Regions from separate parts of the Streptomyces sp. NPDC002640 genome, predicted to be linked through region 2. Evidence: riboswitches for the same ligand, from Rfam matches in the RefSeq annotation. Region 2 holds a riboswitch; the other holds the start of a gene.
What was found. A riboswitch is a leader RNA that binds a small molecule or an ion and turns the genes downstream of it on or off. The one in region 2 is predicted to bind glycine.
Positions count from the first base shown of each region.

Region 1 (3,310 bases), on a different contig from region 2:
GGAGGACACCTACGACGTGGACATCCACGACCGGCTGCGCATCCGGATGGAGGTGCAGCGGCTCGCCGACCGCTGTGTGCGGCGGCTGCGGGACGGCGGGCACTCGGGGCGGACCATCCAGCTGAAGGTGCGGCGGTACGACTTCTCCACGCTGACCCGTTCGGAGACGCTGCGCGGTCCCACCGACGACCCGGCGGTGGTCCAGGAGGCGGCGGCGCGGCTGCTCGAGGGGGTCGACACGACGGGCGGGGTCCGGCTGCTGGGGGTCGGCGTCTCCGGGCTCGCCGACTTCACGCAGGAGGACCTCTTCGCCCAGGCGGCTCAGGCCGCGCAGGCGGTCCAGGCCGCCGCCCAGGAGGCACGAGACGCCGCGCACGCCGAGCCGGCGGCGGAGGAGGCGGTGGCCCAGGGGGCCGAGGTGGCGCACCGGTCGCTGCCGGGGCGGGAGCCGTCCGTCGAACGCCCGGTGCGGAGATGGACCGCCGGGCACGACGTGCGGCACACGGCGCACGGGCACGGGTGGGTGCAGGGCAGCGGGCTCGGGCGGGTCACGGTGCGGTTCGAGACGCCGTACTCGGCGGCGCCCGGGCGGGTGCGGACCTTCGCCGTCGACGACCCGGAGCTCGAGCCCGCGGATCCGCTGCCGCTGGTGCCGGAAGCGGAACCCGAGGCGTCCGGGCCGCCTGCGTCGCGGCCGCCCGAGCCCGACGTGCCCGAGCCCGACGTGCCGGAGCCTGACGTGCCGGAGCCCGAACTGCCCCGGCCCGACCTGCCGGAGCGTGGACCCACCGAGCGTGACCGCAGGGGGCGTGAGGTGCGCGAGTCTGGGCCGTCCGAGTCGTCGGCGCCGAAGCCTTCCGGCGCCGAGCCGCACGGCACCGGTCCGCACGGTCCCGCTCCGGGCGCGACCGGGCCGGAGCGGCCGGCGGCGTGAGCGCCGTGGTGCGGGTGGGGGTCAGGCGTCCTCCGGGTCCGGGAGGTGGCCGAAGTCCCGGTCGGGGAGCGGGGCGGGGGGTTCGACGTCGAAGCCGTAGTGGCGGTAGAGGGTGAGCTCCTGCTCGGGGGAGAGGTGGCGGCCGACGCCGTAACCGGGGGCGTCCTTGATGTGGGCCCGGCCGTAGGGGACGCGGAGGGCGCCGTCCACCAGCTCGCTGGTCTCCAGCGGGACGAAGACGTCGCGCCCGAAGAGCCCGGTCCGGATGGCGGCCCATTCGGGGGAACCGCTGGCGTCGTCGAGGTACACCTCGTCGACCGTGCCGATGCGGTTGCCGTCGCAGTCGTACGCCTTGCGGCCTATGAGGTTCCGGGGATCGATGTCCGTCTGCACGTTCCCTCCTTCTGGTCGCAGCTCACTGTCGCAGCGCAGCCGTCGGCACCACCCAAGTGCACTTTGCGGGCGGCGGCCACTCGAGGGTCCGGCCCGGTACCTCGCTGGTAGGCTGGTCAGTGGCTGCCGACCCCGCGCGGGAGAGTCCTCCGAGAGCCTTCGGAGGCGCCGAAGGAGCAACTCCTCCCCGGAATCTCTCAGGCCCCTGTACCGCGCGGACGAGGTCACTCTGGAAAGCAGAGCGGTGCCCGTGACCCCGGTCGCAGCGCCGCTCTCACCGACGGTGAAAGCCGGACGTCCTCGGGCGGCCGGTGAAGCTCTCAGGTCGTGATGACAGAGGGGGAGGCCGTCGGGCACCCCACCGCCGTGGTGCCCCCCGAAGGTCGCGCAAGACCAGGAGGCCTCCGCCTATGAACGCCCCTCGCACCCCGCTCTCCGCCCTCGAGCAGGGCATCCCCTTCGAGCAGCGTCACATCGGCCCCGACGAGGGCGCCCGGGCGAAGATGCTCGCCCAGGTCGGCTACGGCTCGCTCGACGAGCTGACCGCCGCCGCGGTCCCCGACGTCATCAAGAACGCCGACGCCCTCGACCTCCCGGGCGCGCGGAGCGAGGCCGAGGTGCTCGCCGAACTGCGGGAGCTCGCCGACAGCAACCAGGTCCTCGACACGATGATCGGCCTGGGCTACTACGGCACCTTCACGCCGCCGGTGATCCTCCGCAACGTGATGGAGAACCCGGCCTGGTACACGGCGTACACGCCGTACCAGCCGGAGATCTCCCAGGGGCGGCTCGAGGCGCTGCTCAACTTCCAGACCATGGTCGCCGACCTGACCGGCCTGCCGACCTCCGGCGCCTCCCTGCTGGACGAGGGCACCGCGGCCGCCGAGGCGATGGCCCTCTCCCGGCGCGTCGGCAAGAAGAAGAACGGCCTGTTCCTGGTCGACGCGGACGCGCTGCCGCAGACCGTCGCGGTCATCGAGACGCGCGCCGAGCCGACCGGCGTCGAGGTCGTCGTCGCCGACCTGTCGCAGGGCATCCCCGCCGAGGTCGCCGGGCGGGAGATCAACGGCGTGCTGCTCCAGTACCCGGGCGCCTCCGGCGCGGTGCGGGACATCAAGCCGGTGATCGACCAGGCGCACGAGCTCGGCGCGGTCGTCACCGTCGCCGCCGACCTGCTCGCCCTGACCCTGCTGACCTCGCCCGGCGAGCTCGGCGCGGACATCGCGGTGGGCACCACCCAGCGGTTCGGCGTCCCGATGGGCTTCGGCGGTCCGCACGCCGGCTACATGGCGGTGCGCGAGCAGTTCGCCCGCAACCTGCCCGGCCGCCTGGTGGGCGTGTCGCAGGACGCCGACGGCAACCGGGCCTACCGCCTGGCGCTGCAGACCCGCGAGCAGCACATCCGCCGTGAGAAGGCGACCAGCAACATCTGCACCGCGCAGGTGCTGCTCGCCGTGATGGCCGGCATGTACGCCGTCTACCACGGCCCCGACGGGCTCAAGGGCATCGCCGAGCGCGTCCACCGGTACGCCGACCTCCTCGCCGCGGGCCTGAAGGCCGGCGGGGTCGAGATCGTCAACGAGGCCTGGTTCGACACCGTCACCGCGCGCGTCGAGGGCCGGGCCGCCGAGGTGGTCGCCGCAGCCCGTGAGCGGGGCGTCAACCTGCGGCTGGTCGACGCCGACCACGTCTCCGCCGCCTGCGACGAGATCACCGGCCGCCCCCAGCTGGAGAAGGTCTGGGCCGCCTTCGGTGTCGAGGGTGACGTCGAGGCGCTGGACGGCACGGCCGAGGACGGCCTGCCCGCCGGCCTGCTGCGCACCGACGCCTACCTCACCCACCCGGTGTTCCACCAGCACCGCTCCGAGACGGCCATGCTGCGCTACCTGCGCCGCCTCGCCGACCGGGACTACGCGCTCGACCGCGGCATGATCCCGCTGGGCTCCTGCACCATGAAGCTCAACGCGACCACCGAGATGGAGC
Region 1 is NZ_JBSFVZ010000008.1:272,249-275,558, reverse strand. It holds gene ACWD3O_RS13960 (DNA polymerase IV) at 1-934, shown strand, start outside; gene ACWD3O_RS13955 (PRC-barrel domain-containing protein) at 956-1,327, opposite strand; glycine riboswitch at 1,455-1,550, shown strand; gene gcvP (aminomethyl-transferring glycine dehydrogenase) at 1,738-3,310, shown strand, end outside.
Region 1: another riboswitch for glycine. It lies ahead of gcvP (aminomethyl-transferring glycine dehydrogenase); the one in region 2 lies ahead of gcvT (glycine cleavage system aminomethyltransferase GcvT).

Region 2 (3,310 bases):
AGTTCTCCGACGCGATCATCTCGAGGGTGGACTGCTGGCGGGCCAGCTCGGCGTCGATCGCCGCGGCGACCTCGGGGTCGAGCTGGTGCAGGGGCGTGTTGAGCGTCGACATCAGGCTCAGTTCCCGGCGAACTCGGTGTACTCGTCCGCGGTGAGCAGGTCGCCCGGCTCCTCGGAGACGCGGACCTTGAACAGCCAGCCGCCCTCGAAGGGCTCGGAGTTCACCAGGGACGGGTCGTTGACGACGTCCTCGTTGATCTCGGTGACCTCGCCGGAGACCGGGGAGTACAGGTCGGAGACCGACTTGGTGGACTCCAGCTCGCCGCAGGTCTCGCCCTCGGAGACGGTCTCGCCGACCTCGGGGAGCTGGGCGTAGACGACGTCACCGAGGGCGTCGGCCGCGAACTTGGTGATGCCGATGGTGGCGACGCCGTCCTCGACGGGCGACAGCCACTCGTGCTCCTTGCTGTAACGCAGGTCCGTGGGGTTGCTCATGGCTGAGATTCTCCTGTACGCGGGGAGTTTCCGAAGGGTCCGGAAGAACCGGGAAAAGGAAGGGTGCGGCGGAAGGCTACTTCTGGCGCCTGTAGAACGGCAGCGCGACGACCTCGTACGGCTCGTGGGTGCCCCGGATGTCCACGCCCACGCCGGCCGTGCCGGGCTCGGCGTACGCGGCGTCGACGTAGGCCATCGCGATCGGCTTCCCCAGCGTCGGGGAGGGCGCGCCGGAGGTGACCTCGCCGACCACCTCGCCGTCCGCCACCACCTGGTAGCCGGCGCGCGGGACCCGGCGGCCCTCGGCGACCAGGCCGACCAGCTTGCGCGGCGGGTTCGTCGCGGCGCGCTCGGCGGCCTCGGCGAGGGCGGCGCGGCCGACGAAGTCGCCCTCCTTCTCGAACTTCACGACCCGGCCCAGGCCGGCGTCGAAGGGCGTGAGGGAGGTGGAGAGCTCGTGGCCGTACAGCGGCATGCCGGCCTCCAGGCGCAGCGTGTCGCGGCAGGACAGGCCGCACGGGATCAGGCCCTCGGGCGCGCCCGCCTCGGTCAGCGCCCGCCACACCCGCTCGGCGTGGACCGGGGCGGTGAACAGCTCGAAGCCGTCCTCGCCGGTGTAGCCGGTGCGGGCGATCAGCGCCGGGACGCCGGCCACGGTGCCGGGCAGGCCCGCGTAGTACTTCAGGCCGTCCAGGTCGGCGTCGGTGAGGGAGGCCAGGATGCCCGGGGAGGCGGGGCCCTGCACGGCGATCAGCGCGTAGGCGTCCCGGTCGTCGCGGACCTCGGCGTCGAAGCCCGCGGCGCGCTCGGTGAGGGCGTCGAGGACGACCTGGGCGTTGGAGGCGTTGGCGACGACCATGTAGTGCGGGAAACCGGCCTCGGAGTCACCCAGGCGGTAGACGATCAGGTCGTCGAGGATGCCGCCGTCCTCCCGGCAGATCATCGTGTAGCGGGCGCGGCCGGTGCCGACCGTGGCGATGTTGCCGACCAGCGCGTGGTTCAGCAGCGCGGTGGCCTGCGGGCCGGTGACCGTGATCTCGCCCATGTGGGAGAGGTCGAAGAGGCCGGCCCGGGTGCGCACGGCGTTGTGCTCGTCACGCTCGGAGCCGTACCGCAGCGGCATGTCCCAGCCGGCGAAGTCGGTCATGGTCGCGCCCAGCGAGCGGTGCAGGGCGTCGAGCGCGGTGTGACGGAGGTCGGAACTGCTCATGGGCAAACTCCCGGTACGGGCGAAGGCATGACGACGGAGTGTTCCTCCCCATCTGTCATCGGAACCTGAGAGGTTCGCCATGACCGCCGGCCGGGGTCAGGGCTTGCACCGTGGGTGGGCCCGCCGGGGCGGACCGCTTTTCAGATGTGCCTCGCCCGCGCGGTGACTGGGCCTGAGAGATTCAAGGGAGGGACTTGCTCCTTCGGCGCCCGGGACAGGACATGGTGTCCGTCACCCGGGACTCTCCCGCGCGGATTCAAGCGGCCGGTATGCAGTTGGCGCGCTCATCATCGCACGGCCTCCCCGGGCCTGGCGGACCCCCCGTGTGTTGCGGGACTGTGGCGGGAACCGGGCGGAAATGAGACGACCGGCGCATTGCCTTCTCTTTACACTCGGGGGGGATGCTCCAGGTCCCGAACCCATGGGGGAGGACGACCACGTGAAGAGGACGATCGCCGGCGCCGGCCATGCCGTGCCCGTGACCGGCCCCGGGGCGCGCCACCGGGCGCGTTCCTGGGCGGGGACACGGGCGGGGACACGGGCGCAGGGGGCGGTGCGCGCCCAGGGCGCGGACCGGACGGCGCGGTGCGCGGCCGCGGGGACCGTGGCGGACGGGGTGTGCGACCTGCGGGGCGGCAGCGGCGTGGGCGGCGCCGCGGTCGGCGCGCGGCTGGTCTTCGGGCCGCGCGACGTGGTGGTGGTCACCGGGCTGCCGGGCAGCGGCAAGTCCACGATGATGCGGCGGACCGTCGGACCGGACGCGGTCCGGATCGACTCCCAGGACACCCGGGACCGGTGGGACGCGCGGATGCCCCAGGCCATGCCGTACGCGGTGTACCGGCCGCTGGTGCGGCTCGACCACTACGCCGGGCTGCGGCGCGCCCTGCGCGGGACGGCGCCGGTGGTGGTGCACGACTGCGGCACCCAGCGGTGGGTCCGCTCCTGGCTGGGCCGGGCCGCCCGGCGGCGGGGCGGGACGCTGCGGCTCGTGCTGCTCGACGTCACCCCCGCCGAGGCCCTGCAGGGGCAGCGGGCCCGCGGCCGCGGCGTGTCCCGGTACGCCTTCGCGCGGCACCGCAAGGCGGTCGGGCAGCTCCTCGCCGACGTCGTCGCCCGGGGCCGGCTGCCGCGGGACTGCGGTTCGGCCGTGCTGCTGGACCGCACGGCGGCGCGCGTCCTCGACGGGATCGGGTTCGCCCCGCACGGCGCGCGAGGCGTCCGGCGGCCGGGCGTCCCGTAGTCTGACGTGCCGCGGACGGCCGCGGACGGCGGCGGACCAGCGGACAGACAGCGGCAGCGCGGGAACTCCAGGCGGTAACCATGAACTTCGCGACGGACGACCAGACCCTCAGGGGCGGATGGCCCGGCAACGAGCTGGAGGAGGTGCTGGCGGCCTCGGCCGCCGCCCCGGGCTCGGAGTCGGCCGGCGGCCGGGTCCTGGAGGTGCTGACCCGCAGCCATGTGTGGATCCCGCTCCCGGCCGGCGGCGACCGCGACAGCCGGACCCTCGACCTGCCCACCGTGGAGCTGGGCGGGCAGATCTTCGTCCCGGTCTTCAGCTCCCAGGAGCAGCTCCGGCGCGTGGCCGGCCCCCACATGTCGTTC
Region 2 is NZ_JBSFVZ010000004.1:246,109-249,418, reverse strand. It holds gene glyA (serine hydroxymethyltransferase) at 1-112, opposite strand, end outside; gene gcvH (glycine cleavage system protein GcvH) at 118-495, opposite strand; gene gcvT (glycine cleavage system aminomethyltransferase GcvT) at 572-1,705, opposite strand; glycine riboswitch at 1,748-1,855, opposite strand; glycine riboswitch at 1,856-1,964, opposite strand; gene ACWD3O_RS07735 (AAA family ATPase) at 2,259-2,945, shown strand; gene ACWD3O_RS07730 (enhanced serine sensitivity protein SseB) at 3,026-3,310, shown strand, end outside.